Regions from separate parts of the Paraburkholderia sp. TE9906 genome, predicted to be linked through region 2. Evidence: predicted binding sites of a transcription regulator. Region 2 holds the regulator's gene; each other region holds the start of a gene.
The links. Region 2 encodes FNR, which switches genes on or off when oxygen is low (the NO sensors DNR and NnrR bind a similar motif). Its sites were predicted from a motif close to TTGATNNNNATCAA; they were not measured.

Region 1: a site for FNR is predicted at 7,316-7,329, ahead of ACZ9H4_RS24595 (oleate hydratase). Genes of this name have one in related genera too.
Region 3: a site for FNR is predicted at 6,457-6,470, ahead of arcD (arginine-ornithine antiporter). Genes of this name have one in related genera too.

The regions. Positions count from the first base shown of each region.
Region 1 covers NZ_JBWCCT010000009.1:135,641-145,949, reverse strand. The annotation lists gene ACZ9H4_RS24625 (PAS domain-containing sensor histidine kinase) at 1-1,018, opposite strand, end outside; gene ACZ9H4_RS24620 (universal stress protein) at 1,272-2,099, opposite strand; gene ACZ9H4_RS24615 (universal stress protein) at 2,096-2,605, opposite strand; gene ACZ9H4_RS24610 (universal stress protein) at 2,643-3,479, opposite strand; gene ACZ9H4_RS24605 (flavodoxin family protein) at 3,715-4,230, shown strand; gene ACZ9H4_RS24600 (NRAMP family divalent metal transporter) at 4,244-5,593, opposite strand; gene ACZ9H4_RS24595 (oleate hydratase) at 5,600-7,243, opposite strand; gene chrA (chromate efflux transporter) at 7,397-8,614, opposite strand; gene ACZ9H4_RS24585 (hypothetical protein) at 8,870-9,232, shown strand; gene ACZ9H4_RS24580 (universal stress protein) at 9,270-9,743, shown strand; gene ACZ9H4_RS24575 (bifunctional enoyl-CoA hydratase/phosphate acetyltransferase) at 9,904-10,309, shown strand, end outside.
Region 2 covers NZ_JBWCCT010000001.1:461,729-472,037, forward strand. The annotation lists gene ACZ9H4_RS02075 (extracellular solute-binding protein) at 1-172, opposite strand, end outside; gene ACZ9H4_RS02080 (SMP-30/gluconolactonase/LRE family protein) at 472-1,410, opposite strand; partial or broken gene ACZ9H4_RS02085 (hypothetical protein) at 1,407-2,042, opposite strand; gene ACZ9H4_RS02090 (helix-turn-helix transcriptional regulator) at 2,596-3,300, shown strand; gene ACZ9H4_RS02095 (helix-turn-helix domain-containing protein) at 3,284-3,601, opposite strand; gene ACZ9H4_RS02100 (acyl-homoserine-lactone synthase) at 3,754-4,347, shown strand; gene ACZ9H4_RS02105 (FadR/GntR family transcriptional regulator) at 4,471-5,160, opposite strand; gene ACZ9H4_RS02110 (universal stress protein) at 5,445-5,918, shown strand; gene fnr (fumarate/nitrate reduction transcriptional regulator Fnr) at 6,151-6,945, shown strand; gene ACZ9H4_RS02120 (SUMF1/EgtB/PvdO family nonheme iron enzyme) at 7,064-8,401, shown strand; gene ACZ9H4_RS02125 (erythromycin esterase family protein) at 8,639-9,226, shown strand; gene ACZ9H4_RS02130 (fused MFS/spermidine synthase) at 9,343-10,167, shown strand; gene ACZ9H4_RS02135 (ribbon-helix-helix protein, CopG family) at 10,252-10,309, opposite strand, start outside.
Region 3 covers NZ_JBWCCT010000009.1:156,862-167,170, forward strand. The annotation lists gene ACZ9H4_RS24700 (DUF2254 domain-containing protein) at 1-1,358, opposite strand, end outside; gene ACZ9H4_RS24705 (hypothetical protein) at 1,537-2,433, opposite strand; gene ACZ9H4_RS24710 (DUF2252 domain-containing protein) at 2,561-3,982, opposite strand; gene ACZ9H4_RS24715 (SulP family inorganic anion transporter) at 4,157-5,890, opposite strand; gene arcD (arginine-ornithine antiporter) at 6,751-8,226, shown strand; gene arcA (arginine deiminase) at 8,243-9,499, shown strand; gene ACZ9H4_RS24730 (ornithine carbamoyltransferase) at 9,561-10,309, shown strand, end outside.

The DNA of each region.
Region 1 (10,309 bases), on a different contig from region 2:
CACCGGTTTCGATGTCGCGCGCCACGTCGATGCCGTAGCGGTTGGTGAAGTCGTTCGCCAGCCATTCTATCGCGGGGATCAGGCCAAGGTCGTCGAGCATGACCGGCCGCAGGTCGGCAGCAATGCGGCGGACCGACGCCACGGTGGCGTCGATCAGCCTTCGCATGCTTTGCAACTGCTCACGCCCCAGCGCGCTGGCCGATGCGTCCAGTGCCTGTTCGAACGCCGAAACGTCCATTTTCAGCGCGGTGAGTTGCTGACCGAGGTCATCGTGCAGTTCGCGCGCGATGCGGGCTTTCTCCTCTTCGCGCACCTTCTGTAAATTGGCCGAGAGCTCCCGAAGTTCATCACGTGCCTCCTGCTGCGCGCGCTCCGCTTTCACGCGCTCCGTGATATCACGCAGCATCACCGTGTAAAGCCGGGCGCTGCCGTCGCTGATCTGCGAGATCGAGGCCTCCAGCGGGAATTCCTCGCCGTTCGCACGCAAACCCCATAGCACCCGCTGCTTGCCCATTTGCCGGTCCGACACGCGGGTTACCCCGAATTGTTCGACGTGCCTCGCGTGCGCCGTGCGAAACCGCTCGGGGATGAACCGGTCGAGGGGCGCGCCGACGGCATCCATGGCGGGGCAGCCGAACACCTGTTCCGCCATCGGATTGAAGATGATTATGCGCTGATGTTCGTCGATGGTGACGATCGCTTCCATCGAGGACCGGATGATCGCCAACATGCGGGCTTCGCTCACGCCTGGCCCGTTTTTGTTCGCGTCACCCCGCGCGCCCGCGAGGTGAGCGTCGCGGTATGCCCGCACCAGCACGTAGGTGCTCGCCGCCAGGAAGACGGCGGCGGCGAGGCAAAAGAGCCGCGTTGAATCGAGCCAGCGTTGCGTCGCCAGCATGGCGGCGAACGTCAGACCAAAGACCGCTACTGCGGCGAATGCGGGCTGCGCCGCAGCAGAGGCGAGCCGCCGACGTGCGCCGGTATCGGGCGGCGGCAGCGTCTTATCGCGAATGGCCATGTGCGCCTCTTCGGAAAACGCGGACAGGCGGACGCGGCACTAACCGCTGGGTCGCCACGGCGGCGCGTAGTGCGAGCATCGCGGTCCGATATGTTGTCATGCCTGCCGTGGCGGCCAGGCGCCGCTGTTATTCCTGAACAGATGCCGTTCGCGCTCATTCTGCGCGAAACGCGGAATGCTTGCCAGTGTCGCACGAGTTGTGCGATTGCCCGCAATGCCGACACCGGAGCGCCACCCGGTATCGCTCGGCCATTCAATGCGACAGCAGAACAGGTAGCGTCATCGATTGCAGCAGGGTACGCGTGACCCCGCCGAGCAGCCGTTCGTGCACCCGGGCGTGGCCATAGGCGCCCATCACCAGCAGATCAATATGGCGGTCCGCCAGCATATTGAGCAGCATGACGCCGGTATCGACGCCGGACAGCCTGGGCGTTGCCGTGAAGCTCGCCTCGATACCGTGACGCGCCAGCCATGCGGCGACATTGATGCCCGCTGGCTCTCCGTCAGTGTGATGACGCTGCACCGTCATCACCGTGACGAAACTGGCGCGGCGTATGAGCGGCAGCGCATCGGTCACGGCCCGCGCGCTTTCGCGGCCGCCATCCCATGCAATCATCACGTTCTCCATCTGGGCCCGCACCGGTCCCGCGTGAGGCAGCACGATCGCCGGACGTCCGGAACCCATCACGACGTCGTCGACGAACTGGCGCGCGACATACGCGCCCGGGTCCTCCAGGTCCTCCTGGCCAAGGATCACCAGATCGGCGTGGCGCGAGTGCAGGATCGCCGTCTCGGCGGGGGGGCCGTCCGGTGCTCGCCATTCCGCGCTGCATGCGGCGCGCCCGGTCGCGGCGAGGAAGCGCGCGTGCGCGCTCTTCAGATTGGCGTCACGCTGCGCGTCACGGTTGGCGATCCAGATAAAGTCTTCATGCAGAAAGATGGGTTTGGTCAGTTCTTCGCAAACCACATAAAGACCGATCAGATGTGCGTCGTGGCGCGCCGCAAGCTGCAGGGCGTAGTCGAGCCGCGCATCGCTATGCGTGCTGTCGTCAAGATGCACCAGCAGGGTTTTGCAGTTCATGACGGCTCCGTGGCAAGTGTTCCGGCAGTCTGTGTAGGGTTCGCGCGGGGCGATGCGCACTGCCCGGAGATCAGCAACACCGGACAGGCGGCGATGCGCAGAAATCGTTCGGCAACGCTGCCGAGCATCAGCCGCCGCACGCCACGCCGGCCGTGCGTGCCCATCACGACGACGTCGGCGCCGAACTCCTCGGCGGCGCGCTGGATGCAGTGTGCGATGTCTTCGCCGGTCATCAGCTCGGTTTCGGCGAGGCGCGTCGGCCCCGTTACGCCAGCCGTGCCCATGAGCGCGGTAGCATCGGCCAGCACGCGTCGCCCTTCCTCAGTGAGCGCGTCGCGCACGTATGACGGGTCGTAGCCGGGCGCGTCGTAGGACATCAAGGGCACGTCAACGACGAACAGCGGCTGCAGCCGCGCGCCCGAATCGCGCGCCAGCTCGATGGCGGCATTGAGTGCGCGCGTCGAGGTTTCGCTGCCGTCAACGGCAATCAGAATCTTTTGGTACATGGCGAACACTCCAGAACAGGATGCGAGCGGGATGCGCTCAGTGCGACATCAGCACCGGCACGGTCATCGAGCGCAGGATCGTGCGCGTGGCACCGCCCAATACCAGTTCACGCCAGCGGGCATGGCCGTAGGCGCCCATCACGAGCAGATCGGCGCCGCTGTCGGCCACATGGGAAAGCAGCACGTCGCCGACCGATGCCCCCGGTCCGGCTTCAATGCAGTCGACTTTTACAGGCACGCCGTGTCGCGCAATCACGGTGGCGATATCCGCGCCAAAAAGGCGGTCGGGCTCGCCTTTGTGCACGCCGTTGATGCTGAGGATCGTGGTGCTTTTCGCGGTCCGCATGAACGGCAGCGCGTCGTGCACGGCGCGTGTGGCTTCGCGGCTGCCGTCCCACGCAACCAGAATCCGGCTGCCTGTCAAGCCTGCATGGCTTGCATTGGGCACCAGCAGCACCGGACGGCCGCACGACAGAATGACGTTTTCGGGAAACAGGTCGCCGACATACGATTCCGGATCCTCAGGGTTATCCTGGCCCGCCACGATGAGATCGGCGCAGCGTCCCTCGCGGGATACGGCGATGCTGGCGGCCTCGTCCACCGCGACCCATTCGCCCGCTACGTCGGCACGCCTGAGTTCGGCATGAAAGAGCCGTTCCAGCGCCGCGCGCCGCTCCGCGCGAATCTGTTCATGCGTCGCGTAGTACGCCGCCGTTCCCGCCATCACATACAGCGAGCGGGGATCCGGCGAGAAGACGGCGTATACGCCGGTCAGATGCGCATCGAACTGTTTGGCGAGGCGCAGCGCGACTTCCAGCCGCGGGTGCGCACGCTGGCCGTTGTCGAGATGAACGACGATGGTTTTGTAGCTCATGGCAGGGGCTCCGTGGGAAAAGATGCTGACGCGAGTTTGATGCGCGAATAGGTGAGCTTGAGTCTAGGCATGATCGCGACGGCCCCGTTGACGCAGATCAACGGCGCTGCCGACGCAGCGCGCCGAAAGCGGTGTTTGACTTAGGTCATGCCCAAGGACTGTGCGCGGCCTATGCTCCTCGACATGCGAGGCCGCCGTGCTTGCGCCGGCGCATTCCCCTCTGGAGGAGCGAGTCATGTCTGATCACCGCGTTCTGGTCGTTTTCTTTTCCCGTACGGGCACCACGCGTATGCTGGCATCCACGCTCGCCAGGATGCTGTCCGCAGACCTCGAAGAAATCTGCGATCTGGCGGAGCGGCGCGGCCCTTTCGCCTATCTGCGTTGTCTTGTCGACTCGTGGCGCAAGCGACCAGCCGAGATTGTTCCGGCTGGGCTCGATGCCGCGCAGTACGACCTGGTGGTGGTGGGCACACCCGTATGGGCCGGCTCGGCGTCCGCGCCGGTCCGCGCCTACCTGCTCGAGAACCGCTCGAAGTTCAGACACGTGGCGTTCTTTTGCAGCTTCGGAGGCCTCGGCAGCCAAGCCGCTTTTGCCGAAATGCGCGCGCTGGCCGGCAAGGCGCCGGTCGCGCAGTGCAATGTGCGCGCCGCTGAAGTACGGCGCGGCGCGGTGGGCGCGTTGCTCGTTCTTTTCGTGAGCGCGCTGAAACGCCATCTCGCCGACCATGAAGCGCTTGAATGGACCTGCTGAGCTCACCTGCGGATCAGGCCGGCAGCAGCATCAGCACGGCAGCGACGCCCATCACCGCGGTCGCGGCCGCGCCGAGCACAAGCAGCGGCCGGCTCGCGGTGAAGTCCCCCATCACCGAGCGCTTCGACACGAGCAGCAGAATGACCACCATCAACGGAACGGCCACCACGCCGTTGATGACTGCGCTCCAGAACAGCGCTTTCATCGGACTGATCGGCGAAAACTGGATCGCCAGCGCGGCCAGCACACTCACCGCGATAATCCCGTAGAAGCCACGTGCATCGCGCAATTTGCGCTCGAGCCCTTCCTGCCAGCCCATCGCTTCGGCCAATGCATAGGCGCCCGAGCCTGCCAGCACCGGCACCCCGATGAATCCCACGCCAAGTATGCCGAGCGCGAACAGCAGATACGCGAAGTCGCCGGCAAGCGGGCGTAGTGCGCTCGCCGCCTGGGCGGCGCTAGTGATGTCGGTCACCCCGGCGGCGTGCAGCGTCACGGCCGTGGCGAGCATGATGAAGTAGGCGGTGAGATCGGAATAGAGCATGCCGCTCCAGGTGTCCCAACGGATGCGCCGCAGTTCCGTGCGCGCTGCGTCGGCCTCGCGCACGAGCGGCGCCCGGGACGGATCGGCATGCATGTCTTCGACTTCCTCGGAAGCCTGCCAGAAGAACAGATACGGGCTGATCGTGGTGCCAAACACCGCGACGACGACCGCCGCCGCCTTCGCATCCACGGTGAAGCGCGGCCAGAACGTGCGCAGCGCCACGTCGCGCCACGGGACATGGACAACGAACAGCACGGCCGCATACGCCAGCAGCGAAACGGTCAGCCACTTCAGAACAAACACGTAGCGATGGTACGGCACGAAGATCTGCAGCAACAGCGTGGCGAACACGAAACACACCGTCAGCAGGTGCCGGTCGATACCGCTGACCAGTTGCGCGACTTCGCCCATTGCGGCTACGTCGGCGGCGATATTCAGTGTATTGGCGAGCAACAGCAGCAGGACCACGGCGTACAGCACGACAGGCGGAAACGCTTCCTTGATGTTGGCGGCGAGACCCTTGCCGGTGACGCGGCCCAGATTGGCGCACATGCACTGGATTGCCGCCATGAGTGGGAACGCCAGCGGCATGGTCCAGAGCATGTTCAGACCGAATTGCGCGCCCGCCTGTGAGTAAGTGGCGATACCGCTCGGATCGTCATCGGCGACACCGGTGATGAGTCCGGGTCCGATGCGTGAGAGCGGATGCTCCCTGAGGCGGGCGAAAAGCGCGCCGAGGCGTTTGCGCGGTGCTCCGCGAGACTCCCCGGCTGCCGTCCCGGAGCGTGAGGAGGGTGGTAGGCGGCGCGAAAAGGGCATGGCGGCCTATTGGTTACGCAGTGGGTGACGCAGCGCCGACAACGCCCCGTACACCACGCGCAGGTCGTGCTGACCTTTGTAGACCGCCGGGGCTGACCGGTCTAAATCCAGCAACGTGTAGACGGCCGTCTGCGCGGTGCGCACCGAATATTCGACAGTGAACACCACGTCGTTCGGCAACTCGCAAAACTGCCCGACGAATGCGAGGTTCGCCCAACCTTCGGGTACCACCTGAGGCCGGTCGCCGGGTTTGCGCCGCAGAAACTGACTGGTGATGAACGGCATCAGGCACGGAATGCAGATCGCGTCGTCGAGAATGCGTGGGGCGTCCTCGTGCACGTGAAGATGACCCAGCAGTTCGGTCATGATTTCGCGGCCGGTGCAATCGGCCATCGGCTTGCCGACAAAATTGCCGGGCCGGTCGACGAAGAGCCCATAGCCCCAGAGCACTTCGACGTCCTTCGGCTGTCCGATGAAATGCGGCTGGTGCGGCAGCACGATCGACGCAAGCCAGTTCGACTGCGGGAAGGTGATGAGGCCGCCTTCGCCAGGCACGTTGCCGGTCAGATCGCGGACCAGGCGGAATAGCGTCGGGTCGTGCAGCGTCGCGGTGAAGGACAGCCAGCGGGATTCGCCGACGTGATCGGCGAACACGGATGGATGGCCGAATTCGGCTCGTCCCGACGCGATATTTTTCCAGAGCGCCCACGCGCCGCTGCTGTCGCCGTGATCGAACCCGGCAGGCCGGTTCGTGCCGCCGAGGCTCGATCCCGCAGTCATCGAACCGAGCGTGACGATGACCTTGTCCTCTTCATCGACCGGAATCTCGACACGACGGTTCTCGTGTTCGCAGACGATACCCGCCACCCGGTTCAGCTCGCCGCTTTCGTCATAGCGCAGATCGACGACGCGCGTGTTGGCGCGAAATCGCACGCCGTGCTCGGCGAGCCACTTGCGCAACGGCCGCACCATCGAGTCGTGCTGGTTGTAGACCGTGCGCATGATGCCGTGCAACTGGTTGAAGCCCGACGTCATATGCGCGAAGCGCAGCAGGTAGCGGCGGAATTCGACCGCGCTATGCCACGGTTGAAACGCAAAGGTCGTGCACCACATGAACCAGAAGTTGGTTTCGAAAAAGTCCGGCTCGAAGTGTTCCGAAATCCGGCTATCGCCAAGCAGGGCTTCCGGTTCGATCGAGAGACGGCCGAGCGTGAGTACATGCCTCTCGGCGAGTTCATAAGGAGGCGCGGTCTCGCGCCGGCCATTACGCACGAGCCGCGCTTTCGACGAGGTGCGGATCGTTTGGTTCCAGTCGAAAATTTCTTTCGTGACGCTGCTGCGCCCGTCCAGTGTCGGAATCGAGTCGAACAGATCATAGGTGCACAGATATTTGCTTTCGAGCATGCGGCCGCCGCGGACCATGTAGCCCTCGTCCGGAGAGCCGGCACCGTCCAGGCTGCCGCCCGGCTTGTCGAGCGCCTCGAAGATCGTGATGTCGCAGCCGGGCACGTCGGCGTCGCGTATGAGGAACGCAGCGGCCGCGAGCGACGCAATGCCGCCGCCGACGAGATGGAAATGGCGGGCTGCCGCAGGGGCGTCCCTGAAGCCATTCCCGGTGGAGCGCGTCGCAAGGTGGTCTGGGTTGTTCATGCTGAGTCCCCCGAAGATAATGGCCATCCAGATGCCAGTGTCCAGACCATACCGGGGCGAAGCGAACGCGTATTGAGTTGGATCAACAGAGCTTGAGTGGTGCCCCCTTCGCAGCGGAGGGGCCGCGCGGTGCCTGAAAGAGCGGTGCCTGTTTCAAACGAACCACCACGCGAGCACTGCCGTCAGCAACACGACCGCCCACGACGGCACGCGCCACCACGCAAGCAGCACCAGGGCAACGACGAGCAGCGCGAAATCGCGCCCGTTGTGAACCGCGCTGATCCATACGGGGTTATAGAGCGCGGCGAGCAGGATACCGACCACGGCGGCGTTGATGCCGGCCATCGCGCGGCGCATGGGCGCGAGCGCGCGCAGCTCGCTCCACAGGGGCAGCGCAGCGCCGACCAGCAGAAACGACGGCAGGAAAATCGCCACCGTGGCAATCAGTGCGCCGACCATGCCCGACGGATGTCCGGTGCTGGTGGCGCCAAGAAACGCGGCGAACGAAAAAAGCGGACCGGGAACCGCCTGCGCCGCGCCGTAGCCCGCCATGAACGCGTTCGCGGCGACCCAGCCACGCGGCACGACGACTGCTTCCAGCAGCGGCAATACGACGTGCCCGCCGCCAAACACCAGAGATCCGACCCGGTAGAACGCCGCAAACAGATCGAGCGGGTAGCTGTGCAGAGAGGCCGCTATGGCAGGCAATCCGAACAGCAACAGTGCGAAAGCCGCGAGGCAGCCGAGCGCGCCGGCTTTCGTTCCCGGCATGCCGAGCGGTGCGCCCGGCACCTCCGTCGACGATTTCAGCAATACGGCACCGGTGATTCCCGCCGTGACGATCGACGCGATCTGCCCGTAAGCCGCGCCGAGCAGAATGACGGCGATGGCCGAGAGCGCCGCGATCGTCACGCGCGCGCGGTCTGGACAGAGCATGCGTCCCATCGACCAGACCGCATGGACGACCACCGCCACCGCCGCGATCTTCAGTCCCCGCAGCAGATGAAGCGCGGTCGCATCCCCCAGACGCGTGAACCCATAGGCGAAAGCCACGAGCACTAACACCGATGGCAGCGTAAAGCCGAGCCAGGCCGCCACCGCACCCGCCACGCCGCCGCGCAGACGGCCAATCGCGATGCCGACCTGGCTGCTGCCGGGCCCGGGCAGAAACTGGCACAGCGCAACCAGGTCGCCGAACGTGTGTTCGTCGAGCCAGCGGCGACGCTTGACGAATTCGTCGCGAAAGTAGCCAAGATGGGCCGCCGGGCCGCCGAACGAAGTCAGACCGAGCCGCAGGAATATCCAGAAGAGCGTCCATGGCGAGCTATGCGCCGTTCGGGTGGCGGGCGTCTGTGTATCTGCGTTGCGCATGGAAAAGGTCGTGCATTGAAGTGCCGGGATGGGCTCCGCAAAATAGCACATCCCGGTCCTGTCGAGCGGGTGTCGGCGTCCGCGCGCTGGTTTGTTCGATCGGTCCCGTCAATCGCACGGCACTGTTGCATCACCGTTGATGCAGGTCAACCGGAGCCTGCGAATAGCGCAGATGATCTGCTCATCGGCTCGCTGCCATGCGTGGCTTTCGGTGTCGCACCAGTCGACCGGCAGGACTATACGCGCGGAGGCAGTATGGGAATCGACATGCAGATCGTCTACTTCGGATTTGCGGGGACCGCGCAAATCGAGTCGGAGGCCGCCGCGCAACTGGTGCGGCTCGAGCGGTTTTGCAAAGCCATTTCCGGATGCCATCTTGCAGTCGAGGCCATTCACAGGCGTGCGTCGAGCGGCATGGTCGACGCGCTCGACACGCGACGCGCGGGTCCGGACGCGGCGCCGAATCATCTCCTGTTCGACGTTCGTCTTGATCTGATCCTGCGCACCGGCGAGCTGGTGCCGCTAGAGCATCAGCAGGGCGCTGACGCCGATGGCGCGGTGCGGGCAGCATTCGATGCAGCCGAGCGGATGCTCGCACGAGGCGCCGCGCGCATCTGATTCCGCACGGATGGGCAATGTTTCCCAGGAGGCAGTCATGTACGCAAACATCGTGGTGGCTCTGGACGGCAGCGAAGCATCGAAGCGTGCACTTTCCGAAGCGATCCAGCTTGCAAAGCTCTCGCGCGGCAAGGTGACGGCGGTCTACGTGCTGGATCAGTCGGGGGCTTTCACGTACGCGGGCGCGTGCGATCCTCATCTGTTGACGGACGCGGCGCGTCAGGTCGGCATGACGCTGCTGCAAGGCGCGCTCGCCCAGATGCGCGAGCTTAACGTCGCGGGCGACACGGAGATCGTGGAGACCCTAGGCGTCTGTGAAGACGTCGCTAGTGCGCTTGTGCGCTGTGCGCAACGCCGTGGCGCAGACCTGGTCGTGATGGGCACACATGGGCGCCGCGGCTTGCGGCGCATGGTGATCGGCAGCGTAGCCGAGCGGTTCGTCCGCTTTGCAACGTGTCCGGTGCTGCTGATCCGGGAGGCGGTGGACACGGAGCATGACCCACCGGCCTGACGTGCATCACGCGACGGCTTCCGATGCGTTGAAAGTGATCGTCGACATGCCGTAGCGATCTCCATCTATTGACGGACAGGTGCCAGGAAGGGGCGCGCTCACGGGCGTGCCCCGCGTCCTGGCTCATTTTGCTTCTGCAACTGCATGCGGACTTTCTCCTATGAATACATGCCCGGTTGCCGGCGAGCCAGCGGCAGACGCGTTGCCCGGCATCATCCCGGGCCCGCACGGAGAACCCGCGCCGCTGCTGCGGCTGGCGCTCGCCCGCGGCCCGGTTCGTATCGCGGTCGTCCATCCCTGCGACAGTCCAAGTCTCGCGGCAATGAGCGCGGCATGCCACGCCGGCCTGATCGATCCGGTGGTCATCGCGCCGCGCGAGAGAATTCAGGCGCTGGCCTCAGCGGCGGGAATCGATCTCGCAGGCATCGAAATCGATGACGTGCCGCATAGTCATGCCGCAGCCGCCCGTGCGGTTGAACTTGCGGCGCGTGGACACGTGCAGGCGCTAATGAAAGGCAGTCTGCCGACCGCCGAACTCATGGAAGCCGTGGTTCAGCCGGGAAAGG
Region 2 (10,309 bases):
GATACTTCGCCTTGAAGGCCTCGAAACCCTTTTGCGTGAGTTGGAGATCGCCGGCCACGTCGACGATGTTGATCGTGACGGGATCGGCCGCGTGCGCGGCGGATGCGAATGCGGCGCTAGCCGCGAGACATACGGACACCAGCTTGAGCGACAACCCGTGCGAAACAGTCATTGCGTCTCCTCGCTTCTTGGTATGGAAGTCCGCCCGTCAGGTGCGCCGCGGGCGGTGTCTCTCTACCAACGCAACATAGCGAAGCGGAACAGCCGATGTCAAGCAAATACTCGCGAGGGCGCGCAGTGCGTGAAAACCGCCGTTTTTGCGGGGAATCCTTATCGATTAAAGCAGAGCGCGCCGCATCCAGGGGCAAACCCGAAGCCGGTGACGAGATCGGACGATTCGTTGTCAAGCAACCGGAGAATGCGTGGCGCGCTCGCCGGCGCCCACGCGCGTCTGCTCACACCGATTCGCACTCAGCCGCCTTGCACGCCCTGCGTATTCACATAGAGCGAATACAGGCCGTGGCTCGCCGCCATGAACAGCCGGTTGCGATGACGCCCGCCGAAGCACACGTTCGCGCAACGCTCCGGCAACGCAATGTGGCCGAGCGGCTCGCCTTGCGCGGTGAAGACACGTACGCCGTCGAGTTCGTCGATGCCCATGCCCCAGCCGCACCACAGATTGCCGTGGACGTCGACGCGAAAGCCGTCCGGCGTGCCTGGACCCGCGTCGATCAGCACACGGTTGTTCGACAGTGCAGCGCCATCGACGCCCACATCGAACGCGCGAATCTTGCGCGGCTCGCCGCGCGATTCGACGATGTACAGCACCGCCTCGTCCGGCGAGAACGCGAGGCCGTTTGGGCCGAGCACGCCGTCGGCGACCATCGACACCTCACCGGACTGGCCGTCGACGCGGTACACGCACGTCGGCAGCTCCGACGTCTGACGCTCGCCTTCGTAGAAGCCGTCGATGCCGAAGGTCGGATCGGTAAACCAGATCGAGCCGTCCGACTTCACGATCACGTCGTTCGGCGAATTGAAACGCTTGCCTTGATAACGGTCGGCGAGCACGGTGATCGAGCCGTCGTATTCGGTGCGCGTCACGCGGCGCGTGAGGTGCTCGCAACTGACGAGGCGTCCCTCGCGATCGCGCGTGTGGCCGTTCGCATTGTTCGACGACTGCCGGAACGTGCTGACGGTGCCGCTCGATTCGTCCCAGCGCAGGATGCGATCGTTGGGAATGTCGCTCCACAGCAGATAGCGGCCATCGCCGAACCAGACCGGGCCTTCCGACCAGCGCGCGCCCTGGTACAGACACTCGACTGAAGCGGAGGCAAGAATCAACGACTTGAAGCGCGGATCGAATACGCGGATGGAAGGATCGGGATAGCGTCGGCTGTTGTCGGTCATGCTGGTGAGTGGGGTTCGGAGATTGATGAAGGGGGTTGGGCAAACTCGCGCTCCAGCGCAAGCAGTGCTCGCGCGCCAGCGTCGATCTTCGCATGATGTTGGGGCGGCGTCGAACTTAGCAGTGGCAGGATCGGGCCCATGTCGGCGATTTGCGCGAACGTGACGGCATCGTGAAGCACGCGGATCAGCGAGATGTCGTCGCGCAGGGTTTCGAGCGGCAAGAGGGCGTCGTATAGCCGTTGCGCGGTCTCGTGAGCGCCGCCTCGACGCCCTCGGGCGTCGTGAAGCCGCCGAACGGCAGCACCATCGCGGTCCGATACCGGGTTTGCGCGAGGATGCGCGCCTGATCGAGCATTTTCCCGAAGTCTGGGCCGATGGCCGGGATCACGCGCGTGCGGGGGCTCGCGGCGTCGGCAAGTAGGTCCAGCAGGTCCCGCTATTCGCTGACGGCGGTGTGATAGAGGTTCGCGTTGCCGCCATATAGCAAGTGCGCACGCCGCCGGCTTCTATATGGCGCGGATGAGCGAGAGATTCGCAGCAGGATCGAGCGTATAGTCCGCGCGGCGCGCCAGCGGCGGCACCGCCATGACCGAGGCGGCGAATTCGGCGTCAAGCAGAGAGGCTACGTTCATGACGCCTCCTGCCTGGCGAGCGCAATGGGGCGCTCACGGTAGCATCGGCCTCGCCATGTTGTCAAACAACTTGAACCGACGACGCCCGACCGAACTTGCCGCTCGTGTCTCGAAATCACTGCGAACTGTCACTTTTATATGACAATGGAGCCTGATGGATCGATGCCCCACCTTGCCCGATCGTGGACAGTCGCGCGTCATTGCGGACGAATGCGCGGTTGGATCCGCCAGTCGCGGCCTCGTGCTTATTAAAATCAGCGGGGTAATAATATTGCCAATGAAAGGCTTCAAAATGGCGACGACGAGGGAATTACCTATTTCGGGAGCCAGCAACTCTCAATCGGGCTAAACAGACTTAGATGGCAGTTCGCTCGTTTTCTTCGCAGTGGCGCCCGTCATGCCGTTCGACAGCGTTCGGCGCTGCGCAAGTTTTTTTAGTGTTAGATTGTGACGATTAAAACCGCCGGGCGGATTACCGTTCCGCGACGAAACGCAACGGGATGTTTGCGAGCCTGAGAGAGTTAAGCAATTGTCGCTACATTTTATCGAGCAGATGGCACCGCTACTGGACGCCGCCGACGAAGCGGAATGGTTCCGTGCGATTGCGGGCCTTGCCGAGACATGGGGCTTCGACAGAATTTTGATCGCCATGCTACCGCGCCCGACCATGCGTCTGGAAGATGCGTACATACGCAGCACCTACGCGCCGGCATGGCGACAGACGTATGACAAAGAGGGATTGGTTCACATCGACCCGACCGTCGAACATTGCATGGCGCGCGCCGCACCGCTGATCTGGTCGCCGGCAATCTTCTCGACGACAGCGCAGCAATCCTTGTACGAAGAAGCGCGCTCATACGGGCTGCGCGCCGGGGTGACGGTACCGATTCACGGACCGAACCAGGAAGCCGGCATGATGTGCTTCGTCAATGACAACAGTTCGAGCGAAGATTTCCAGCGCCACGTCAACGCAGCGCTGCCGAATCTGGCGTTATTGCGCGACCTGGTTATCGATACCAGCCAGCGCCATCTGGATACGCACGCTCAGACCGTCTTGCCCAAGCTCACGCCGCGCGAACGCGAGTGCCTGAAATGGACCGCACGCGGCAAATCCACTTGGGAAATCTCCCATATCCTGAACTGTTCGGAAGCCGTAGTGAACTTCCACATGAAAAACATCAGGACGAAATTCGGTGTGAATTCGCGGCGTGCGGCAGCCGTGATCGCGGCGCAACTCGGGCTTATTGACCCGGGTTGAGAAACGCGGCGGCGTCGCGGCTATAGAGCACCCGCTCGGCACGGCCCAGATCGGCATCGGAAACGGTTTTCGTGAAGTACAAGCCCAACAGGATCGACACCGGCGCCGGGATTTCGGCACCGGATTCGAACCGGCTGCCGCGCGACTGAGTGACGCCGAACCGTGCCCAGAAGCGGCGCTGGCTTTCTTTTTTCTTCTTGCGGTACGCAATGATCAGCACACGATCCACCGCCGTGGAGGCCTCCGCCGGGCGCGTTTGGAGGCCAGTCTGCGGTTGCCAGTGATTTTCGAGAAGTTCCATTTTCGTGCCTTGTCGGTTGGATGCGGATACGTGTCTCGAATTCTGCGTTACCCGATAAGCATGCACACCTATCCAGGTAGGTAGGTGGCAGAACAATTCAATATGCATAAGTTTTCCTGGTATTGGTTTCTCAACTCGTTCAGGAGAACGGCATGCAAACAGCGATCCGGATTGGAATGCGGCAGGATTTCGACAACTCGGACATCAACGAGATGTACCGCCTGCGGGCACGGGTGTTTCACGGGCGGCTCGGCTGGGATGTCCCAACCATAGCGGGCATGGAGATCGACGGCTACGACGCCCTCGGGCCGTACTACATGCTGATTCAGAGCGAAGACCGGAAGTTGCGCGGCTGTTGGCGCATGATGCCGACCGAAGGTCCCAACATGCTGAAAGACACCTTCCCCCAGCTGCTGCACGGCGAGCAGGCGCCGGTCGGGCGGCACATCTGGGAGTTGAGCCGGTTTGCGATCGAAACCGGTGGCGAGGAGCAGTCGTTCGGCTTCACGGACATGACGATCCAGGCGATTCAGGAAGTCATGAAATTCGCGCAGCGGATGGGTATCACGCGGTACGTCACCGTGACCACCACGCCGATCGAGCGGCTCCTGCGCAGGACCGGCATCGACATCAGCCGGCTCGGCGCGCCGGTGCAAATCGGCGTGGAGCGGGCGGTGGCGCTGAATGTCGCGGTGAGTCCGAAGACCCTTACGGCCTTGTTCGGCCCGATTGCGGTTGCGGCTTAGTCCGGACGCTCGTTCGCGCCTGGCGTCGGTTCAGGGAAATTTGTCCCGGTTTGATTGCGGGCCATGGGGGGCCGGGACAAGCGCTTTCCCGTGGCTGGGCCGTGTTGAGTCGCTACGCGGAACTCAGGAGCCGAACATCCGTTCGAGCGCATTCTCGAGATGCGCGCGCATCGCCGCGCCGGCAGCTGCGGCGTCCTTGCGGCGAATCGCATCGAGCACCGCCATGTGCTCGGCCTGGACAAGCCGCTGACGCTCCACCGTCTTGACGAGCGACAGGTTGCGCGACAGGTTCATGCTGAACAGTATCTGTTCCTCGATGAACGACATGACCGTGATGAAAAACGGGTTTTTCGACGCGCGCGCCACGGCCAGATGGAACAGGAAGTCGTCCTGCGCGCCGATCCCGCGGGTTTCGATGATGCGCTCCAGTTCGTCCCAGGCGTGCTGAATCGCGGCGATGTCGTCGGCATCGGCTTTGAGCGCCGCCTGCGCGGCCGCGCCGGCTTCGGTCACGATGCGAAATTCGTAGCATCGGCGAATATCGGACAGCGTTTCGAGCGGCGCGAAACGGCGCACGTCCGGATCGGGCCGCCGCGCGACCGTGGTACCCGACCCGTGCCGCGTCATGATGATGCCGTCCGCCCGCAGACGCGCCAGTGCTTCGCGCACGGTCGGCCGCGAGGTCGCAAAACGTTCGGCCAGCGCGTGCTCGGTTGGCAAGCGCTCACCTTCCTTGTACTCGCCTTCGAGAATGCGATTGAGGATGTCGCCGTAGATCTTCTCGGGCAGGCCCGTGGTTTTGCGCTCGTTCATCGGCGGGCTGAAACAGCTTGTCTGAATATCATTTAATTGTAAGGCCAACTTTGGCCGTTCCTTACGGAAATATGCGCCCTGAATCGAGCAGCGGGGCGCCGCCCCGCGCGCTATCAAGCTTGGCGACAAGGACACCGGACCCATGAATTTGATAAGAGTTTGATTTACATCCCGGTTGAGTGCATCTTTTTCGGCCATCATCTAAGCTTCGTTGGTATAAAAGACCAAGGAGCCGGGCCGTGAGAACGGCTACGGCATACGGATTTTTCAGACGCGGAGTCGCCATGTACACACGCATCCTGGTAGCGGTCGACGGCAGCAACACTTCCCGCCGTGCATTCGAGGCAGCCCTCGCGCTCGCCAAATCCAACGGCGCCGTTCTGCGGCCTTTCTACGTTGTCGAAAACACGCCCATGTACTTCGAAGCGCCCGGCTACGACCCGTCGATCCTGCGCAACCGGTTGATCGAAGAAGGCAGGGAGTTGCGCGCGGAATTCGCGCAGACGATGGCCGAACAAGGCGTCAAGGGGGACCCGGCCGTCAGCGAAGCATCGTCGCTCGGCGATGTTTCGGACATCGTGCTGAAGGCCGCCGCCGAATTCGACGCCGACCTGCTGGTAATGGGCACACATGGCCGGCGCGGTTTTCAACGGCTGATTCTCGGCAGCGTCGCCGAGCGTTGCGTGCGCCAGGCGACCATCCCCGTGTTGCTGATTCCGTCCGCCGCGGGCCAGGACAAGGAAGCCGCCGCCCAATAACAGCGCTTCGCGCGACCGCCGTTTGCCATGTGTGGAACGGCGTCGCGCAATGGCGGCTCATTCGTGGGCCCCGCACCGATGGAAGCGCTCAGGAAATACCTGGCAGTCCAGCCACCCACGACCGTGCCACAACGCTCAAGATGCCTCACCGACTGAACGCGTCACTTTGCCGCCAAATCGCGTCCAGGGTGGGTGGGACAATCGCCACTACTCTGACAATCGGCTGCAGAACATGCTCACTCCTTCCGCTATAACGCACTCCACCGGCATCGACGGCCCCTCCGCAAGTTCGTTGCCGGCGCGCAGCGGCCGCCGGGCTGCACCGGTGCGGGCGACCGCGCGCACCGCCGCCCGCTGTTCGAGTTGTTCGATGCGGCAACTCTGCATGCCTCAAGGCCTGTCCGCCGAGGAACTCGCGAAACTGGAAACGCTCATCTGCTCTGCGCGCCCGGTGCAGCGCGGTGAAGCGCTCTATCGCAGCGGCGACCGTTTCGACAACGTCTACGCCGTCCGTTCCGGGTCGATGAAAACCGTGATGGCGCACCGCGACGGCCGCGAGCAGGTCACCGGCCTGCGGCTCGCCGGCGAGGCGCTCGGGCTAGACGGCATCAGCGAAGACGTCCACGCGTGCAGCGCCGTCGCGCTCGAGGACAGCACCGTTTGCATCGTCCCCTACAGCGCGCTCAAACGCCTGTGCCGCGAAATCAGTTCGATGCAGGAGCGCATGCACAAACTGCTGGGCGCGCAAATCGTTCGCGAAGCCACGCAGATGATGATGCTCGGCTCACTGTCCGCGGACGAACGCGTCGCCGCCTTCTTGCTGGACGTGTCGGAGCGCAATGCGCAACGCGGCTATTCGTCGGCGGAATTCAACCTGCGCATGACGCGAGAGGACATGGGCAGCTACCTCGGCATGACGCTCGAAACCGTGAGCCGCACCTTGTCAAGATTTCAAAAGCGCGGCCTGATCGACACACAGGGGAAGCACATCCGCATCGTCGATCTGGCCGGACTGCGCCAGGTCTGAGCCGTTTGCCGGGGCTGGCCGGCGCCCGCCTACGCTCGTTCGGCGCGCTTTCGCCTTGGCATGGCTCCTGCGACCGGGTACAGTCTTTAGTCCCTCCCCCGCAAGGAGACCCGGCGAAATGAATCGCGACCCCGCCCCACGTCACCCGCTCGTCCAGCGTCTGATCGACGCGCGTCAGGTCACTGACGCATTGTTTGCCATCGTCAAACCCGAATTTCTGTATGAACGGCCGATCCGTGAACGCCACCGGATCGTGTTTTACATCGGCCATCTGGAAGCGTTCGATCGCAATCTCTTCGATCGGCGTGTATGCGACCTGCCCGCGTTCGCCCCGGAACTCGACCAGCTCTTTGCTTTCGGCATCGATCCGGTCGACGGCGGCTTTCCGACCGATCAACCCGGCGACTGGCCGTCGCTCGACGCCGTACGCGCGTATGTCGCGCGTGCGCGCAGGCAGATCGACGACGCGCTCGCCGGTCTCGCGGACGCCGCCAGGTTCGGCCGCGACGGCGCGCAAGCCGACACCTGCCGGCAGTTGCTGAACGTCGCGATCGAGCATCGGCTGATGCATGCCGAAACGCTCGCGTACATGCTCCATCAGTTGCCGCTTGCACAAAAGGTCACCGAACTGCGCGAGTCCGTGGTCACGCATCCCGAACGCCCGGACGCGTTGGCGTCGATGGTCCGGGTGCCGGCCGGGTCGGCGGTGCTCGGCATGCCGCGCGACGCCGGCCAGTTCGGTTGGGACAACGAGTTCGGCGAATTACGCGTGGACGTGCCCGCCTTCGAGATAGACCGGTACATGGTGACGAACAGCGCGTTTGGCGAGTTCATCGAGGCCGGCGGCTATCGCGAATCCGAATGGTGGTCGGAGAAAGATTGGGCATGGAAGGAAGCCGAGCACATCGAGCACCCGGCCTGCTGGTCGCGACGCGAGGCGAGCGGCGAAACAGGCGGCAACGCGAGTGAATGGATGCTACGCACGATGTTCGACGAAGTGCCGCTGCCGCTCGACTGGCCCGCCTATGTGAGCCACGCCGAAGCCAGCGCTTACGCGCGCTGGGCCGGCAAGTCGCTGCCCACCGAAGCGCAATGGCAACGTGCGGCGCAAGGTGTGCCGCACGCCGGGTCAGGCAACTTCGATTTCCGCAGTTGGGACCCGAAGCCGGTTGATGCGTATCCGCAGAACGTCAGCACGTTTGGCGTCGAAGGTCAGTTCGGCAATGGCTGGGAATGGACTTCGACGGTATTCGATGCGCTGCCGGGCTTCGAAGCGTTTCCGTTCTATCTGGGTTACTCGGCCAATTTCTTCGATGGGCAGCATTACGTGCTCAAAGGCGGCTCGGCACGCACCGCGCAGTGCATGCTGCGGCCCGCTTTCCGCAACTGGTTTCAAGCGCATTATCAGTACGTGTATGCGGGGTTTCGCTGTGTGAGGGCGACAAATAAAGAATAAGTTGACGCGAAATATCGCCTTAGCCCACGCCTCCTGGCCCAACACCGCGTTCCGCCGGCGCGGGTGGAAGAAATGGCTTCATTTACGATGACATGGGGCACGTCGTCGCTTGCAACGAAGATCCGGCGCGGCGGCACATGACGGTGCCCGATTCCTTCAGCAGGAACCGTCAGGACTGGGCACTCCGCGTCGCAGGCGAGAGTGACAGGTCCGCCGCAATCCGACATCAACTGGTTCGTGCAGGGCGAAGGCGACGCCGGAGCGGATACCACGCTCGGCGACTTCCGGCGTTTTCCGACGTGGATGTGGCGCAATCGTGAAATGCGCGACTTCATCGTCTGGCTGCGTGCACACAGCGCCGGACTGCCGCCCGAAGAGCGAGTCGGTGTTTATGGACTCGACCTGTACAGCATGCACCAGTCGGCAGATGCAGCGATCCGCTATCTGGAGCAGCTCGATCCCCAGCGGGCCGCGATGGCGCGTGAGCGTTACGCTGCGCTCGACCATGTTCGCGAGCCTCAAGCCTATGGCTATGCCACTGCAGTTGGCGCCCGCCCTGACGCGCGCGAAGGCGTCGTCGCGCAATTGCTGCCACTGCGCACCGACGCGCTGCTCCACCTCGCGCAAGATGGCCTCGCGGCACTCGACGCACAGTTCTTCGCACAACAAAACGCCAAAGTCGTCGTGAATGCGGAAAACTATTACCGCTCGATGTTCGGGCGACGCCTGAACACATGGAATTTGCGTGACGCGCACATGTACCGCACGTTAGCCGCCCAGCGGGAGGTGGTCGAAATGACTTATGTGATAATATCATTACCATAATCTGCAAATCAGGTTAGCCATGCAACATGGCTGCCGGCCGAGCGGAAGCGGAGCGAAGGCGCTCCCGATTATCACGAGGCTGAAGAGCCAGACATACACGCTGCCCAGGCAACTGCATGGATCACTCGCACGCGTCCTTCAACGCCTATATGAAGTTTCTTGCCGGGCCGCCCGCGGACGGTACGCCCGTTGTGCTGGAAACGGCCAATGCGCTGTCGCTGCACTTCGATCTACTGGCCACGCAGAGCTTCATGTCCCGACGCGATCCGCACAAGCTGATGCTCGGCTATACCCGGACAATGATGGGCTTCCTTTTGCTGAAGCCCACGCCCAGCAGAATTTCCATGATCGGTCTGGGTGGAGGGTCGCTGGCCAAGTTCTGTTACCGGCATCTTCCGCACACACGGATCGTGGCCATCGAAATCGACCCGGCAGTCATCGCGCTGCGCAACACATTCCATATTCCGCCGGATGACGAGCGATTCGAGGTGATCTGTGCGGACGGAGCGGAATACGTCAAGCGCGACGACGCGCCTCCTGACGTGATTCTGGTGGATGGCTTTCTGGCACACGGCATGCCCGTGCAGTTGGGTAACGCAGCGTTTTACGCGGCTTGCCACGCGCAGCTCGCGGACGATGGAGTGCTTGTCGCCAATTTCGTCGAGGACGATCCGCTTATTCCCTATTATCTGGAAGAGGCGCGTTCGGCGTTCGGTAACTCGCTCTCCATTCTTATGGCAGAGGATAGTTGTAACTACACGATGTTTGCATGGAAAGGTGCGCCAAAGCTTCCGTCCCGGGATGCGCTACTCACACGCGCACGCACACTTGCAATGACGCATCCGCTGAACTTGCTCGCGACCGCGCGTCGACTGAAGCAAGGCACGAGCTTCGCCATGAATTGGAGATCTGAACAGAATCCGGAGCCGGGCGAGAGCTGACAGCAATTGTGCAGCCGCCACCCGCGTGCAACGACGCGCAGCAACTCTCAAGGACTAGGGTGGGGACTTGAAAACTGCCCTGGTTCAGGCAGTTTTGCGGCGCGGACGCGCACCAATGGCGCTCTTTGTCTTGTAGCTGACG
Region 3 (10,309 bases), on a different contig from region 2:
AGCCCCTGTGTGTCCGGAACGCGAGCCAGTGCGATGTCCTCCTCGAACATATGCTCACGCAAAATCGTCGCGTCCAGCAGGATCAGTTCGCGACGCAATGCGCCGTGACGCTCAGGTGGCAGTGTCTTCATCAGGTTTTCGATCATTGCCCGCAGACGCCGCTCGATCTGCAAGCTTCCTGCCCCGCACTGCCATATTTCCCTGAAACTGATGTGCACATAGTCCTCCCAGTCCGGCGTACGAAACAGCACGCGGGGCTTCCCGCTTTCGTCGCTGACCGCGCAGTTGGCAAGGGAGCGCTTGCCGACCAGGCGGAGCAGCCTGTGCAACTGGTCGATGGCCAGCACGGCCGTCGTCGGATCATTGATCGCAGGAGACAGTGCCTTCAGCGCAATATCGACCTCGATCCGGAATGCGAACATAGGGTCCTGCTCCATCGTCCTTTCCGAACCGAGCGCGACAAAGTTTTGCAAACGTTGCTCGCTGTCGTCGCTGAGTGAAGTGGTTGCACCGTACAGATAGAAGAGCGGTTCGTCCGTGGCAAGAAAATCACCGACCTGAGCGGCGAACTCGATGACGCAGCCACAACGTCGCGCCTCTCGTGCGAGGCCCTTCAGATTCACCGCCAACACGACGCCGGATCCACCCCCATGACAGACAATGCGCGGGCTCGGCATCGGGTTAGTGGATACGCTTTCCTCGTCTGCGCTTGCGGGCGACTGCCGTGAGAGCGATGCCCAAACCTGAACGTGTGGTAAATCCGCGTGCATTTCCTCCTCACTAAAGGCATCGGGATAAATACTTTCGATGACCGCTAAACCCTGAGTTGCCACGCGGCCTATCAAACTCACGGGCCGCATCAGCCGCGCAGAATAGTCGATCAGCAGGATGAACGCGATGAGTGAAGCGAGTCCGATCAGGGTCGCAAGGAACACCTGCATCTGCGGCACCACCACTGATTGCCCGAGTTCCGCCATGGTTCTGTGAGTCCAGAGCAACGAGAAGACAAACAGGCCGACGATCCAGCGGATTACGTTGTCCCGCAACAGCGTGGTTGCGATGATGCGAGGCGTATATTGTCCACCCGCCACCTGGATGGCGACGAGCAGGGAGCCGAAACTGAACACCAGACACGACAAGTTGAGAGTGAAGATCCGGTCGAGAATGGAATGCGCTTCCTCCGCGCTGACGGCAAGAAATCCGCGTTGCAGGTCATATGCATGATGGTTGGCCAGCCACGCACCGGTGTATTCGGCTACACGCTTCAAGGCAATGCCGGCCATCACGGCAAGAATCGGAACGGTCCACAGCGACGATCTCACATAGCTGCTCACGCTGTATCTTCTGTTCCAGGCCATGCCAACCTCCATAACCGCCTCAAGCAGCCGCCCCGCGCGAGGCGCGGTTCCGGGCTTCGTATCGCCCTGTTTCGTTACCTTCACGCCGGGGGCGGCAGGACTTCGATACCACGTCGTCCAATCAGGTCCCGGGCACCCGGAATCCACGCCTGACTCGCCTGGCCGCTCGCATACGCCGTCAAGGCATCTTCAGGTCGGGAGGCGCGGTCGAAGAAGGCAGTGGTGCTTTCGCCGGTTCTGCATCAACCGGGCTTGCATGTGACGCTGCTTTGGAATCCGTGAATATCGACAGAAGAAACAGGTCGCGCTCCCCCTCGGGCATCCTTGCAATAGCATGCAGCGTGACTCTCGTCATCCAGCACACGTCCGACGGTGTGGCCGCCAAAGGGTGCATCGTGTAGAAGTGGTATCGATCGAGGTCGACGGGATCGGCGTCCAGCTCGATGACGATTGCGCGAGACAGACTGTCGACAGCCGCCGTATATTGACGCGGCGTCAGCGACCGCTCAGGCATTTCGGAAACGCTGCTCACGAGGACCTTATAGAGCAGCCCAAGATAGATTTCCGCATCCGCGTCGGACATCACGGCAACCGTAATACGGTTCATCACCGCGATGACATCGATAAGCCCGAAACAGTTGACAGGGACAAGTTCGTCGAGCAGACGGGTGAACAGTTGCAGGTAAAGCAACCGGTCTTCGACGGTAAGACGCGCGAGTCCTGTTGACATCAGGGCTTCCCGCTTGTCCGCATCGAGCAGGACCCGCTCGAGTCCCCCTGCCCCACCTGGTATCCGAGCCGCGATGATGGGGTCATGCGATACCTTGTCGAACCACGCCGACAGGATCCTCGCTTTGTTCGATCCTTGTTCGATTCCGTATTGGCGCAATACCTTATTCAAGGCAGTGGCTTCCGGGCCGGAGGCGGGCGCGCTCAAGGTAGCCGGGTTGTCGGGCGCAAGAGAATGGAAGTCATGATGTACGGCCGCGCCGGCTGTCGATGACAATAGAACGGCAAGCCCGCCAGTCAAGCACGGCGTGCGTTTCTGCGTACTCCGGAAGACCGATCCGATCACTTCATTCTCCTGCGGCGGTGCCCCCACGTGACCTGCAACTCGTAGGCTACATGTCCCGCAAATGCCCGTTTGCCCGCTCGGGCCCACGCCTCGATCAGACCGGCCCGATGCACCAACACCGCCCAACCTAAACTTCAGTTACCGTCTCAATTCGCCCTTCACGAATCGCCTGGATAAACTCGCGGTAGTCGCGCCGGTTCTGTGAACTGTATTCCGTCGCGAACTCCGTGATGGCGTCGTCAAAGGTTTGACCCGAGCCCATATACCCGGCAATCATCGCTGCATCACCCGAACGCGCGTGTGCACGCGCAAGAGCATGGGCACACATGCGCGCATATTGCCGGAGCGTCCCGATGTCGAGCGCCTCGATGAGGACGGAAATCTTCATGTCGCGGAGCTGACGAATGTAAAAATCGCGCCCATTCTTGCCCCGACTCCAGCCGAGAAACACATCGCTAGCGGCCTGCATGATGTGTTGGCCCGCAATCACGCGCTGGCCGTGGTTGGGGTGCAGGCTCTTGCCCGCATAGGGCTCGAGCACCGACGCCTTCGCCTCCTTGGCCTGCAGGAACAACGGGTCGTTGTCGGAGGCCATGAACAGGCCTACCCCGCACATCGTGCCGACACTGCCCACGCCCACCACCTTGAGCGCCAGGTCGACGAAACGGAAGCGGTCGAACAGAACTCGCACGTGTTCGGCGAGGCTTTCCCGATACGTCGCAATTGCCTCTGCGTAGCCCGATTGAAGGCCGGGCGCGATATCTTCACTGGGATGAAAGATAAGCGGCGGCTCATCCTTGATTCTGGGCCGCCCGCCTTCCTCCGAGACAAGTTTCGGATACAGATGCTCGGGCACGGTCTTGCGGCGTTCCACTTCAATTCGCTGTGCAATCCGCTTGCGCGCGGCCTCCACGACTACAGGGTCGCCCGAGCGATCTTCATACTTCTGCAGGTCGATTCGGTCGTACCAGATGTCGAGCGCACGCATGGACGCATAGTCGTGCATACGCTCGCGGTATTCGCGCACGAGTTCCGTAGCGACGCGTGTCGTATCGCTGTAAGGCAACTCCAGATGTTGCGCCGCGATCACGACGCTCGCTGCGAGCCGCTTCAGATCCCATTCAAACGGAGCGGGTAACGTCTCGTCCAGGTCGTTGATGTCGAAAATCACGTTGCGCTCGGGCGTCGCGAACCCGCCGAAGTTCATCAGATGCGCATCGCCACATGCTTGCACGCGCAGCCCACTGGTTGGCGTCGTAGCGAGGTCAGCCGCCATCACTGCGGCCGCGCCGCGATAGAACGCGAACGGAGACGCGGACATTCGACCGAAGCGGATCGGGATCAGGCTCTGGAGCCGCCCTTCGTTCGATTCGTTGAGAAGTTCGATTGGGCTGCGGCGACCCGTGGGCAAACTCCACCCGCCTTGAGACGATCTGGAGACCGAATCACGAATGACTCGCCCTTGTGCCGCTCGCTCTTCAGGCGTGCTGTAGATCGGAGGCTTTGCGGATGCATCGTGCGCAACTTTGCGTGAATCGGCTCTGTCCATGTCAACCCCTAGTGGTTTTCACTATAGCGGTATGCCGTGTCGGAGGCTGCTCTCTCTGACGCAATGTTTTTCGCTCAGGCCGGCAACCGGGAGCGATGTACGAAAATGCGATGGTCGTCGTCCATTCTGCAATGCATGTTCGGCCAACTGCCTCGTCGTGTGCTAATGGATGGCTCAACGCTGGACTCCACCTGAGGCTTCCTCAACGGCTTGTTCTTCCCGCAGTGCATGCCACGCAGTAACCGCCTGCTCGAGATTGAGAAACATGCGCCTATGTCCAAGCGCCTTGCCGAGCGGCGCATTCTCCACGACGGCAAATACGTCCGGGCTCAAACCAACGAGCCATACGGCAATCCCCACTTTGCGGCATCTCTCCTCGGCCTCGGTCAACATCTTCAACGCCGTATACTCCAGGTCGAAAACGGCGCGCATGTCGAGCGCCACCACAGTCGGACGGGTCTGCTCGACGAGCGGCGTAATCTTGTGACCAATGTTCGAGGCATTAACGAAAAAAATTCTCCCCTCGGGCCGCAAAAGCAGCAGTCCGGGAAACTCCTCATCGTCGGGGTGCTGGTCAGATACTGGCCGGAATACATTCGTGCCACGTTTGCGTCGCAGCACATAGACGGGTGGATCGGACACCTGGTGCGCAAGCGCCACGAGTGACACAAGAATGGCGATCAGAATGCCGTTCAACGTACCGAGCAGCACGACGCCCGCGAGGGCAACCAGAGCCCAGAGGAACTCCATGCGTCTGACAGCGAGAATCGCGCGAAAATCCGCAGGCTTGAACAGCCCGATTGAATAGACGATCACGACTGCGGCAAGCGTCGCGTGCGGCATGAGACCAATCAGCGGCGCAAGCAGGAGCATGGTGCCCAACGTAACGGCTGCCGTCACGAGTTCCGCCAGTTGTGAATGCGCACCCACAAGGCGATTGACCGCCGTCTGGGTGGTCCCGCCGCCCGACGGCATCGAACCCAGCAGCGCGCCCGCTGCATTGCCAAGGCCCGTCGCCATTAGCTCGCGATTCGGTAGCGGCACGGATTCGCCGCTTTGGGCGAACGCCCGGCCTGAAGCGATCGTTTCAGTAAAGCTCATCAATGCAATGCCCGCCGCCGCGGGCCAGAGCGCCTCGACGAGCGAGAACTGAGGCATGACAATCGATGGAAGCCCCGTTGGAATGTGGCCCACGATCCCCACGCCGTACTTCGGCAGCCCCAGGATGCTGACAGCCGCGATCCCACATGCCACCGCAATGAGCGGGGCCGGTGACTTCGGATAGAAATGTTCGAGCGCCACCAGAACCACAACTGTCACCACCCCGACGACAACCGTGGCCACCGATGCATGAGGAAGTCCCGTGACGAGCGCATAGACGTTATGAAAGAACGAACTTTTCACCATGTGCAGGCCAATCAGCTTCGGCAGTTGATCGAGCACGATCACGATGGCGATGCCGCCCTTGAAGCCTGTCAGCACCGGCTCGGAGATGAAGTTCGCCACGAATCCAAGCCTGAGAAGCGCAGCGAGAACAAGGAATACGCCGACCAGCAGCGTGAGTGTCGCAGTGGCAACGGCCAGTTGGGCCGCGCCGCCGCCCGGCGCGACCTGACCGAGCGCGGTCGCTGTCAGAATAGCCAGCGTTGCAGTGGTGCTGACGCTCAGCGGCCTCGATGTACCGAAGAGCGCATAGATCACCATAGGGACAAGTGCCGTGTACAGTCCGACCTGTACAGGAAGACCCGCAACGGTAGCGTAAGCCATCGCCTTCGGCAACACGACAGCCGCAGCCGTGACTCCCGCGACAACGTCCGGTTTGATCCACGACTTCTGATACCCGTGAACCCATTCGAGAACGGGAAGCCGACGGCCGGGACTTTGGTGCGGCGAGGACTGGTCTTGCATGAGCGTATGCCTCTGAAGATCCGTGCGTTAGCGACGGGCGCAGACGTCATTCGTTGCGACGTTGACACCACTAGCCGGGCCCATGTCCAGAAACACAGCGGCCACGGCTGTTGCCAATAGGGATTTCACGGTGTCTCCTTCCGGGAAAGTCTCAAAGGCCTGACTTTTAGAGAAGCTTCGAACTGGCGGGCCACTTTTCCAGTACGCGGTCCGTCGCACTCGCTGTGATCCGGCAATTGCCGCAAGGTTGCGGCAGTTCCTTGATCGTCCTTCATCCCACAGTACGCAATAGGCCCACCCACAGGCTTGATACAGATCAACGCGGTGGCTGAGCCGGGAAACGACAAACGCCTCTGAGCGCGACCGTGGGAGCGCAAGCGCGAATCCACCTCCGACGCGCGCGAGTTAGCCTGGCGATTTAATCTCTCACCGCATTACGTCGAGCACACTCGCGCAACCGCGTGAAGATTTATGCGGCCAACTCGCTGCGTCCCATGCGAAGTTCCACTGCTCCCGTCAGATGAAAACCATATGTTTTTCCAACGTTATGCATACCGGAGCAGATGTTGATTCAGGTCAATCTGCGCATCCCAGTAACTCATACGCTCCATATGCGGGCAGAGCCGCTCCGAACGATCACGTCCCATCCGATGCGAGCCGATCGTTCAAAAATGGTTTTTTTAGTCCGCAAAAAATTGATATCGAGTGCTCACTTCGTTCATCGGTATGTGGCATCGACTCATTCGCAAAAAAGGTGGCCTTGCCGATGTTCACACGCAAAAGAGTTGAGAGCGCCGTATGCCGAGATCATCACCCAAAGATTCTCCGGCATCGCGGCAAGTGTTTAAAGGAGACGTTACATGTCTGATTCCATATCTCATCCTGCCTCTGGCGCAAAAACGAAGCCTTCCACCGCCTCCGCCCCGAAGCTTCATCTCGGCGCCCTGACCGCGCTCGTGGTTGGATCGATGATCGGCGGCGGCATCTTCTCCTTGCCGCAAAACATGGCCGTTAGCGCTGACGCCGGCGCCGTGCTGATCGGCTGGGCCATCACCGCTGTGGGCATGCTGACCCTGGCGTTTGTGTTCCAGACGCTCGCCAACCGCAAACCACAACTCGATGGTGGCGTCTATATCTACGCCAAGCAAGGCTTCGGGGACTACATGGGGTTTTCATCGGCCTGGGGCTACTGGATTAGCGCATGGCTTGGTAACGTCGGGTACTTCGTCCTGCTATTCGCCACCTTCGGTTTCTTCTTTCCCATCTTCGGCGAAGGTAATACGCCCTTTGCGATTGCCTGCGCGTCCGTGCTGCTCTGGGGCGTTCACTTCCTCGTGCTGCGCGGCATCAAGGAAGCCGCCTTCGTCAACCTGATCACGACGATCGCCAAGGTGGTGCCGATTATTCTATTCATCCTGATCTGCCTGTTCGCGTTCAAAGCGCATGTCTTCACCAGCGACTTTTTCGGTCTGAGCAGTCCAAAGCTCGGCAGCGTCGCAAATCAGGTGCGCGGCACGATGCTCGTCACCGTCTGGGTGTTCATCGGCATTGAAGGCGCCAGCATCTTCTCAGCGCGCGCTGAGAAGCGCACTGATGTCGGCAAGGCGACGGTCGTGGGTTTTGCCGGTGTCCTGCTGGTTCTCGTGCTCGTCAACATGCTGTCGCTCGGGATCATGAAGCGGCCCGAGCTGGCGGCACTTCCAAACCCGTCGATGGCAGGTGTCCTCGAACATGTCGTCGGCCACTGGGGTGCGGTCGTGATCAGCGTCGGCCTCGTGATTTCGCTGCTGGGTGCATTGCTTTCGTGGGTGCTGCTTTGCGCCGAAATCATTTTTTCCGCCGCTCGCGACAACACGATGCCGAGCTTCGTGCGCAAGGAAAACTCGAAGCAGGTCCCCGCAAACGCGCTCTGGCTGACCAACGGGCTGACGCAGATATTCCTGCTCATCACCCTGTTTTCAAAAGGAACATACCTGTCGCTGATCTATCTGGCAACGTCGATGATCCTGTTGCCTTACTTCTGGTCCGCAGCTTACGCACTGCAAGTCGCGTGGCGTCGCGAGACATACGAAAGCGAGCCGAAGCAGCGCAACAGGGATCTTGCGATCGCCGCGATTGCAGTGATCTACGCCGTCTGGCTGCTCTATGCGGGCGGGCTCAAATATGTGCTGCTATCCGCCCTGCTTTACGCGCCCGGCGCATTGCTGTTCGCCAAGGCGAAGCGCGAAGCCGGCCAGCCAGTCTTCACTACCGTCGAAAAAGCCGTCTTCGTGGCGGTCGTGATCGGCGCATTGGTCGCCGCATTCGGCTTGTACAAAGGTTTCCTCACGCTCTGATCCAGGGAGACACATGATGAGCATTGGGACATTGAATTATGGCGTCCATTCCGAAGCGGGAAAACTGCGCAAGGTATTGGTCTGCTCGCCCGGACTTGCGCACCAGCGCCTGACGCCAAGCAATTGCGACGAACTGTTGTTCGACGACGTCATCTGGGTCAGCCAGGCCAAACGCGATCATTTCGACTTCACCACCAAGATGCGAGAGCGCGGCGTCGAAGTCGTGGAGATGCACAACCTGCTCACCGAAACGGTACGCAACGCCGACGCGCTCGAGTGGATTCTCGACCGCAAGGTCCGGCCCGATACCGTGGGCATTGGACTCGCGAACGAGGTTCGCGCGTGGATCGAAGGTCTCGAGCCTCGCAAGCAGGCCGAATTCCTGATTGGCGGCGTGGTTGCGGAAGACATCCCCGACACGGCGGAGACCAATACGCTCAAGATGTTCCGCCAGTATCTCGGCTACTCGGGCTTTGTGCTGCCTCCGCTACCGAACACCCTGTTCACGCGCGACACCACCTGCTGGATCTATGGCGGCGTCTGTCTCAACCCGATGTACTGGCCCGCAAGGCGACAGGAAACCCTGTTGGCCACGGCGATCTACAAGTTTCATCCGGACTTCGTGAATCACAAGTTCGAAGTCTGGTACGGCGATCCGGACCGCGATCACGGCATGTCCACGCTGGAAGGCGGCGATGTGATGCCCATCGGCAATGGGGTGCTCGTGGTCGGCATGGGCGAGCGCACGTCACGGCAAGCGATCGGCGAACTCGCTCAGAGTCTCTTCTCGAAAGGGGCGGTCGAAAGAATTATCGTGGCCGGCCTGCCGAAGTCTCGCGCTGCCATGCACCTCGATACGGTATTCACGTTCTGTGATCGCGACCTGGTCACCGTGTTTCCGGAGGTCGTGAAGGAAATTGTCGCGTTCTCAATACGCGCCGATGATTCGTCAGCGACGAAGCTGAACATTCGCCGCGAAGATAAGCCGTTTCTCGATGTCATTGCCGAGGCGCTCGGACTAGCCAGATTACGCGTCGTGGAGACAGGGGGCAATAGCTTCGCCGCAGAGCGTGAGCAATGGGACGACGGCAACAACGTCGTCTGCATCGAGCCTGGCGCCGTAATCAGCTACGACCGCAACATCTACACCAACACCTTGTTGCGCAAGGCTGGCGTCGAGGTGATCACGATCACCGCGGGTGAGCTTGGTCGCGGTCGCGGCGGCGGCCACTGCATGACGTGCCCGATCGTGCGAGATCCCATCGACTACTGACTGGTCGGCATCGCCGGCATGGAGCCGGCTGCCACCGGATCGGCCCTTAAAGGAGAAAACCATGGCTTTCAATTTGCGTAACCGGAGTCTGCTGAGCCTGATGCATCACAACACGCGTGAACTGAGGTACCTGCTTGACCTCGCACGCGATCTCAAGCGCGCCAAGTACACCGGCACCGAGCAGCAGCACCTGAAGGGTGTGAACATCGCGCTGATCTTCGAGAAGACTTCAACCCGCACACGTTGCGCGTTCGAAGTCGCGGCGTATGACCAGGGCGCCAATGTCACCTATATCGATCCGACCTCTTCCCAGATCGGCCATAAGGAGAGCATGAAGGACACAGCGCGCGTGCTGGGGCGCATGTATGACGCCATTGAGTATCGCGGATTCAAACAGGAAATCGTCGAGGAGCTGGCCAAATTTGCGGGCGTGCCCGTATTCAATGGCCTGACCGATGAATACCACCCAACCCAGATGTTCGCCGACGTTCTGACGATGCGGGAAAACAGCGACAAGCCGCTGACGGCAATCAGCTATGCGTACCTTGGCGACGCTCGCAACAACATGGGCAACTCGTTGCTGCTGATCGGCGCGAAGCTGGGAATGGACGTGCGGATCGGTGCGCCCAAAGCGCTCTGGCCGAGCCCCGAGCACATCGAGACTTGTCAGCGCTTCGCCGCGGAAAGCGGCGCGCGCATCCTGCTGACGGAAGACGCAAAGGCCGCCGTCAACGGCGTCGATTTCGTGCACACGGATGTGTGGGTGTCGATGGGTGAACCGATGGCAGCATGGGGCGAGCGTATTCAACA